DNA from 2 places in the Streptomyces sp. NPDC054783 genome. Region 2 is predicted to be linked to the other one. Evidence: riboswitches for the same ligand, from Rfam matches in the RefSeq annotation. Region 2 holds a riboswitch; the other holds the start of a gene.

Region 1 (4,176 bases), on a different contig from region 2:
AAGAGGTTCAGGGACTGGGCCTGGTCCAGGAACGGGGTGCGGGCCGCCGCCATGTCGATCAGCCCGCGCTGCGGGATCTCCCACGCCGTGCGGTACAGCGCCCGTACGTCGGCCGGGATCCACGCGAAGTCCTGCACCGAGCCGTTCGAGTCGCGCAGCGCCTCACGGGTGCGGGCGTCCCACACGCCCAGCTCCTTCAGGTCCTGCACCAGGTACGAGTTGACCTGCAGGAACTCACCGGACAGCGTCTCGCGCTTGAACAGGTTCGACACCTGCGGCTCGATGCACTCGTACACGCCCGCGATGGAGGCGATGGTGGCGGTGGGCGCGATGGCCAGCAGGAGGGAGTTGCGCATGCCGACCTCGGCGACACGGCTGCGCAGGGCCGCCCAGCGCTCCGGCCAGGTCAGTTCGACGCCGTAGTGGTCGGGGTGCAGCACACCCCGGGCCGTACGGGTCTTCTCCCAGGCCGGCAGCGGGCCGTTGCGCTCGGCCAGGTCGGCGGAGGCCTCGTACGCGGCGAGCATGATCCGCTCGGCGATCCGCGTGGACAGGGCCCTGGCCTCCGGCGAGTCGAAGGGCAGGCGCAGCTTGAAGAAGACGTCCTGCAGACCCATCGCGCCGAGGCCGACGGGACGCCACTTGGCGTTCGACCGTCCCGCCTGCTCGGTCGGGTAGAAGTTGATGTCGACCACGCGGTCGAGGAAGGTGACCGCGGTGCGGACGGTGTCGTCCAGCCGCTGCCAGTCGATGTCCCCGTCGGCCACGAAGGCACCGAGGTTCACCGAACCCAGGTTGCAGACCGCCGTCTCCCCGTCGTCCGTGACCTCCAGGATCTCCGTGCAGAGGTTGGAGGAGTGGACCACGTGCCCCGGCAGGGCCGTCTGGTTGGCGGTGCGGTTCGCCGCGTCCTTGAAGGTCATCCAGCCGTTGCCGGTCTGTGCGAGGGTGCGCATCATCCGGCCGTACAGCTCACGCGCCGGCATGGTCTTCTTCGCCAGGCCCGCCGCCTCGGCCTTGCGGTACGCGGCGTCGAACTCCTCGCCCCACAGGTCCACCAGCTCCGGCACGTCCGCCGGGGAGAACAGCGACCACTGCGCGTCGGCGTCGACCCGGCGCATGAACTCGTCCGGGATCCAGTGCGCGAGGTTCAGGTTGTGCGTACGGCGGGCGTCCTCACCGGTGTTGTCCCGCAGTTCCAGGAACTCCTCGATGTCGGAGTGCCAGGTCTCCAGGTACACGGCCGCGGCGCCCTTGCGCCGGCCGCCCTGGTTCACGGCGGCCACCGAGGCGTCCAGCGTCTTCAGGAACGGCACGATGCCGTTGGAGTGCCCGTTGGTGCCGCGGATCAGCGAACCGCGGCTGCGGATCCGGGAGTACGACAGTCCGATGCCGCCCGCGTGCTTGGAGAGCCGGGCCACCTGGTGGTAGCGGTCGTAGATGGAGTCCAGCTCGTCCAGCGGGGAGTCGAGGAGGTAGCAGGACGACATCTGCGGGTGCCGCGTGCCGGAGTTGAAGAGCGTGGGGGAGGACGGGAGGTAGTCGAGCCGGCTCATGAGCCCGTGCAGAGCGGCCACTTCGTCCAGGGAGCGGGTCGTGTCGTCCTCGGCCAGGCCGCTCGCGACCCGCAGCAGGAAGTGCTGGGGCGTCTCGATGACCCTGCGGGTGATCGGGTGCCGGAGCAGGTAGCGGCTGTGCAGGGTGCGCAGGCCGAAGTAGCCGAAGCGGTCGTCGGCCCGCCGGTCGATCAGCGCGTCGAGCCGTTCGGCGTGCAGCCGTACGAAGTCGGCGGTGCGGTCGGCGATGAGCCCCTCGCGGTGCCCCACGGCCACGGACTCGGTGAAGGACGTCACGCCCTGCGAGGCGGCCTCGGCGCGGATGGAGACGGTCAGCAGCCGGGCGGCCAGCCGCGAGTAGGCCGGATCCTCGGAAATGAGCCCGGCGGCGGCCTCCGTGGCCAGCTCGCGCAACTCCGCCTCGTCAGCCCTCGCCGACCGGCCCCGCAGCGCGGCGGCGGCGACCCGGCCGGGGTCGGCGTCGGGAAGGTCGGCGGTCAGCTCGGTCAGGGTCCGCAGCAACGCGGTACCGGGACCGTCGGTCTCCAGGCCGCCGGCTGAAACCGGATCTGCTGGCGCGATGGTCACGTGGGGCTCTCCCTCGCTCGGCACGGGGGCCTTGTGGAGGGCAGGGGGCAGCCACGAGCGCGCACGGCGTCGCGTCCACCGGCCCATCCCACGAGGCCCGGACGTCTGAAGGCCACCCGAACCGGACGGCCGGGTGCGCTGTCGGCAGGTCCTCGGACTGACTCCTGAGCGCAGACGCGCACAAGTACACCGTTGCGGGACAGTTCCGGATTCACACCGGATTCCCCTGCGGCGACAGCGAGGAAGAGCATACATCTAGTGCCGGGTTGCGGTGACACCCCCAGATGTTGTGTCGTGACGGTGTCAGAGCGTCAACTTGTAGGTGAGCAGAGTGATGTCGTCCAGTTCCGGGATCGGGTTCCAGTCGCGTTCGGGGACGCGGACGAATCCCAGGCGCTCGTAGATGCGGTGGGCCGCGTGCATGGTGCGCTGGGTGGACAGGACGACCGCCGTGCAGCCCTGCATGGCCCGTGCGCGGTCGATGCAGGCCCGGACGAGGGCCTCGCCGGCGCCCTGGCCGCGAGCGGCTCCGGAGACGGCCAGCATGCGGATCTCGGCCTCTCCGGGGCGGGCGATGTCGGCCATGGGGCCGGGGGACGGTACGAAGGTGACTCCGCCGAGGAGGGTGTCGTTCCGTACGGCCGCGAGAACCTCCGCCACGGCCGCCCGCTTGGCCACGTCTCTCAGTTCGCCCAGGTACCCGTCGCTCTCCCCGAAGTCGAGGAGGCCGTCCTGGAGGTAGGCCTCGGCGGTGATCTCGCCCAGGGCGTCGTACTCGTCGGGGATGGCCTGCCGGATCGCGATGTCCATGGCACCGAGTGTGCCGGAGGGGTACGACAACGGGCCGCCGGATTCTCCTCCGGCGGCCCGTCGTACAGCAGTCGCTCAGTGACCGGCGCCCGCGGTGGCCGGCGGCAGTTCCACCTGCACCCCCGGGTCGCCCGCGTCCGCCGTGTAGTCCTCCGGCCTGGTCTCGTCCGTGCCCTCGGGGGCCTTCACGGCCTTGAGGACGAAGGTGAGGACCACGGTGACCACGACGTTGAGGACGAACGCGGTGAGGCCGATGTAGCCGATCTCGCCGATGCCGGGGATCTCCTTGGCCGAGCCGCCGAAGTGCTTCTGGGTCGGGGAGGCGACGCCGTACGCGGCGACCGTGCCGTACGCCATGCCGACCGCCCAGCCGGCGAGCAGGGCCCAGCGGTGGAACCAGCGGGTGAACAGGCCGCCGACCAGGGCCGGGAAGGTCTGCAGGATCCAGATGCCGCCCAGCAGCTGGAAGTTGATGGCGACGGTCTTGTCCATGGTGAGGACGAAGACCAGCGCGCCGACCTTCACCAGCAGCGAGACGAGCTTGGAGACCTGGGCCTCCTGCTTCGGCGTGGCGTCCGGCTTGATGAAGTCCCGGTAGATGTTGCGCGTGAAGAGGTTCGCCGCCGCGATCGACATGATCGCCGCCGGGACCAGCGCGCCGATGCCGATCGCCGCGAAGGCCACGCCCGCGAACCAGTCCGGGAACATGTTCTCGAACAGCTGCGGGATGGCCAGCTGGCCGTTGGTGACCTTGACCCCGGCCGCGATCGCCATGAAGCCCAGCAGCGCGAGCAGGCCGAGCATCAGGGAGTACAGCGGCAGGATCGTGGTGTTGCGGCGGATCACCTCACGGCTCTTGGAGGACAGGGTCGCGGTGATCGAGTGCGGGTACATGAAGAGCGCGAGGGCGGAGCCAAGGGCCAGGGTGGCGTACGTCCACTGGCCGGCCTGCGGGGGTACGAGCGCGCCGCGCGGCTTGCCGGTCGCCGGGTTGACCTGGCTGAACGCGTGGCCCGCCTTGGCGAAGATGTCGTCGAAGCCGCCCAGCTTGATCGGGATGTAGATGATCGCCACCGCGATGACGATGTAGATCAGCGCGTCCTTGACGAACGCGATCAGGGCGGGGGCGCGCAGGCCGGAGGAGTAGGTGTAGGCCGCCAGCACGCCGAAGGCGATCAGCAGCGGCAGGTCCCGTACGAACCAGTTGGTGCTGCTGTCGCCG
Region 2 (4,176 bases):
CAACAACAACACTGTGCTCATGCAGGCGCTCCCGGTGCGATGAAAGGCAGTCCTTGCGGCGCGCCCGACTCGATGAGCCGCCACAGCGCGTCCGTGTCCGCGTGCTGTTCGATCAGGTCGCCGAGCCGGTCGAGCTGCTCCTCGCGCAGCGCGGCGAAGGAGGTGTCCGGCGCGGGCACGAAGCGGCGGCCCGCGGCGGCCGCCACCTCGCGCAGGAAGGCCCGCCGGAAGCCGTCCGACTCCAGCGAGCCGTGCCAGTGCGTGCCCCAGGTCCGGCCGACCCGGCAGCCGTCCAGGAAGGCCTCGCCGCCGAGGATTTCGGCCACCCCGTGGTGGATCTCGTACCCCTCGACCCGCTCGCCCAGGGCTTCGCCGGCCGGTCGGGTGAGGGTCTTCTCGCGGGCGAACCGCACCCGCACGGGCAGCACGCCGAGCCCGGGGACGGCCCCGGCACGTGACTCGACCTCGTCCTCGATGTGCTCGCCGAGGATCTGGAAGCCGCCGCAGATGCCGAGTACCGGGCGGCCTTCGGCGGCTCTGCGGACGACGGCGTCCGCCAGTCCCCGCTCCCGCAGCCACTCCAGGGCCCGTACGGTCCCGCGCGTGCCCGGGATGACGACCAGGTCCGCGTCCGCCAGCTCCTCCGCGCGGTCCACGAACCGCACCACGACTCCCGGTTCGGCGGCCAGCGCGTCCACGTCGGTGAAGTTGGACATCAGCGGAATCGCGCACACGGCGACGCGCAGCACGTCCGCGCCGACCGGCGGAGTCTCGGTGGGCTCGCGGACGGTGCCGCGCAGCGACGCCCTCCCCCACGCTCGGCTTCGCTCCCGCGGGGGGACCCCCATCCCGTCCTCCTCGTCGATGCCGAGCCCGTGCCGGAACGGCAGCACACCGTACGTCCGCCGCCCGGTGAGGCCGTACAGCATCTCCAAACCGGGCTTCAGCAGGGAGACATCCCCCCGGAACTTGTTCACCAGGAACCCGGCGACCAGTTCCTGGTCCTCCCGCGAGAGCAGCGCGACGGTCCCGAAGAAGGACGCGAAGACGCCCCCGCGGTCGATGTCGCCGACGACGAGCACGGGCAGCCGCGCATTGCGCGCGATCCCCATGTTCACGATGTCGGTGCGCCGCAGATTGATCTCGGCCGGGCTGCCCGCCCCCTCACAGATCACCGCGTCATACGTGCCCCGCAACTCGGCGAGGCAGTCCAGCACCGTGCCGAGGAGCCTCTGCTGCCGTCCGCCGTGGTACCCGCGTGCGCTCAGCTCGCCCACCGGTCTGCCCAGCAGTACCACCTGGCTGCTCTGTTCGCCGCCCGGCTTGAGCAGCACCGGGTTCATCAGCGCGGTCGGCTCGATCCGGCACGCCTGGGCCTGCATGGCCTGCGCCCGCCCGATCTCCGCGCCCTCGCGGGTCACGAAGGAGTTGAGCGACATGTTCTGCGCCTTGAACGGCGCGACCTTCACGCCCTGACGCACCAGCCACCGGCAGATCCCGGCGGTCACGACGCTCTTGCCGGCGTCGGAGGTGGTACCGGCGACGAGGAGTCCCCCGTTCACTTCCCACGTCCCTTCAGACCCTTGACGACACCTTTGACGAGGAGGCGCGCGGCGACCGTGGTGCCGAGCGCGAGCAGGCCGACGCCGCGGGAGAGCCGTACGGCCCGGTCGATGTCGGTGACCCGGACGGCCCGGCCGGTCTCCCCGTTGAGTACGGGCCGGTGCTCGACGCGGCCGCCGTAGGAGAGCGTTCCGCCCAGGCGCACGCCGAGCACACCCGCGAACGACGCCTCTACGGGCCCCGCGTTGGGGCTCGGGTGCCGGTGGGCGTCGGCCTTCCAGGCCCGCAGGGCACCGCGCGGGTCGGGTCCGGCCACGGCGGCGAGTACGGCGGTCAGCCGGGCCCCCGGCCAGCCGGCGACGTCGTCGAGCCGGGCGGAGGCCCAGCCGTAGCGCCGGTAGCGGGGGGACCTGTGACCGACCATCGCGTCCAGGGTGTTGACGGCCCGGAACCCCAGCAGCCCGGGCACCCCGGCCACGGCCCCCCACACCAGGGCGCCCACGACGGCGTCGGAGGTGTTCTCGGCGACCGACTCGACCACGGCCCGGGCGATCCCGTCGGCGTCCAGCGCCTGCGGGTCCCGGCCGCACAGGTGCGGCAGCCGCGCCCGCGCCGCCTCGACGTCACCGGACTCCAGGGCGCGCCCGATCGTGCGGGCCTCCCGGGCGAGCGACGTACCGCCTACGACCGCCCAGGTGGCGGCGGCGGTCAGTGCGACGGAGGCGGCGGGGGAGGGGCGTACGGCGCGTGCGGCCAGCGTGCCGAGCGCGACGGCGCCACCGGCGCACACGGCGGTGTGCACGGTGCCCCAGCCGCGGTGGTCGTGCCACAACGCGCGGTCCACGGCAGCGGCCGCACGTCCGAACGCGGCGACCGGATGCCCGCGGCGGGGATCGCCGAGGAGCAGGTCACCGAGAAGACCGGCGGCGGCGCCGTACGCGAAAGTGCGGTCGGCACCCATCGGCTCAGCCGGTCGTGGGTACAGGAGCGGGCCTGGTGCGGGTCCTTGTCCTTCGGCAGCCGGGCATGGCGATCGATGTCCTCACTCAGGGTGTCCGCGCCCTGGTTCGACGAGATTCGGCGGTGAGAGTTCCTGGCTCCCGGGGGTTCTTCCCCGGTGACAGTGGCGGGACCGCGCCGGATTCGCACCGGCTTCCTCTTCTGCCGCCGTACATGGCCTGGGCAGTCCACCACGCGCCCGGAACGGCCGTCAACTTGCCGTTGACCTGCGAGGGGAGAGTGTGCCGATCCCCACACCGTGGGGCGCCCGTGGCCCGTGGGCATGGCGAAGGCTCCCCTCCGTCACGCCTGGAGGGGAGCCTTCGTGTTGCCTGGTTCGTGGTGGTCCGTCAGGACTTGGAGACGATCAGGAAGATGCCGTACGCCACCGCCGCCGCGCAGGCCGCGAAGCAGACGTAGGCGCCGGTGACGGCGAGGGTGGCGGAGTTGCCCTGGGCCGCGGCCTTCTCGCGCCGGGCCAGACCGTTGATGCCGAGGGTGAACAGGGCCACCAGGCCCACGGTGAACACGAGGCTGGCGCCGAAGACGGAGCCGAGGGCCGACCAGTCGATCTTCATGGGGTTGCTTCCTTGGTTACCGGTGGGGCCGGGGTCAGACGGTCGCGGCCGGCGGGGCGGCCTCGGGCGCGGGCTCGGTGGCGGCCGGGGAGGCGATCGTGGCCGTCAGGTCCTCGGTGATCATGCCCGCCGGGGGCGGGGTCACCGCGGCGATGGCGGCGGTCACCACGCCGGCCGGCTCCTCGGCCCCGGCCACGACGTTGGTGTGGTCGACGACCTCGCGGCGGGAGATCTTCCAGATCGCGGCGCTCGCGGCGACCAGGAAGACGGCGACCACGGCGGTGCCCCAGTCACCGAGATCGGTGACGGACTCGGCGCCCGCGCCGACCAGCGCGGCGGCCGGGAGGGTGAGCACCCAGGCGACGACCATGCGGGTCGCGGTGGACCAGCGGACCACCCCGCCCTTGCGGCCGAGGCCCGCGCCCATCACCGAGCCGGAGACGACGTGCGTGGTGGACAGGGAGAAGCCCAGGTGGGAGGAGGCCAGGATGGCGGTCGCGGCGCTGGTCTGGGCGGCGAAGCCCTGGCGCGGCTCCAGGTCCGTCAGGCCCTTGCCCATGGTGCGGATGATCCGCCAGCCGCCGATGTACGTGCCGAGCGCGATGGCCAGGCCGGCGGAGAGGATGACCCAGGTGGGAGGGTTCGAGCCCGGGGCGATGGAGCCGCCCGCGATCAGCGCGAGGGTGATGATGCCCATCGTCTTCTGGGCGTCGTTGGTGCCGTGCGCGAGGGAGACCAGGCCGGCGGACGCGATCTGGCCGGCGCGGTAACCCTTGCGGGTGGCCTCGCCCTCGGCCTTGCCGCCGATGCCGTAGGAGAACCGGGTGGCCAGCATCGAGGCGACGCCCGCCACGATCGGCGCGGCGACCGCCGGGAGCAGCACCTTGGTGACCAGGGCGTCACCGTGCACGGCGCCGAAGCCGGCGGAGGCGACGGTGGCGCCGATCAGACCGCCCATCAGGGCGTGCGAGGAACTGGAGGGCAGGCCCACCAGCCAGGTCACCAGGTTCCAGAGGATCGCGCCGACCAGCGCGGC

The links. Region 2 has a riboswitch for cobalamin ahead of ACWGJ5_RS32640 (cobalamin biosynthesis protein). Riboswitches for the same ligand answer to the same signal wherever they lie in the genome.
Region 1: linked by a shared signal. The riboswitch ahead of ACWGJ5_RS04655 (ribonucleoside-diphosphate reductase subunit alpha) and the one ahead of ACWGJ5_RS32640 (cobalamin biosynthesis protein) in region 2 are both predicted to bind cobalamin.

Annotation. Positions count from the first base shown of each region.
Region 1 is NZ_JBSHAY010000002.1:76,008-80,183, forward strand. It holds gene ACWGJ5_RS04655 (ribonucleoside-diphosphate reductase subunit alpha) at 1-2,144, opposite strand, end outside; adenosylcobalamin-variant (AdoCbl-variant) riboswitch at 2,283-2,382, opposite strand; gene ACWGJ5_RS04660 (GNAT family N-acetyltransferase) at 2,448-2,954, opposite strand; gene mctP (monocarboxylate uptake permease MctP) at 3,030-4,176, opposite strand, start outside.
Region 2 is NZ_JBSHAY010000024.1:51,655-55,830, reverse strand. It holds gene cobN (cobaltochelatase subunit CobN) at 1-21, opposite strand, end outside; gene ACWGJ5_RS32645 (cobyric acid synthase) at 18-1,562, opposite strand; gene ACWGJ5_RS32640 (cobalamin biosynthesis protein) at 1,559-2,524, opposite strand; cobalamin riboswitch at 2,629-2,770, opposite strand; gene ACWGJ5_RS32635 (hypothetical protein) at 2,913-3,140, opposite strand; gene ACWGJ5_RS32630 (anion permease) at 3,175-4,176, opposite strand, start outside.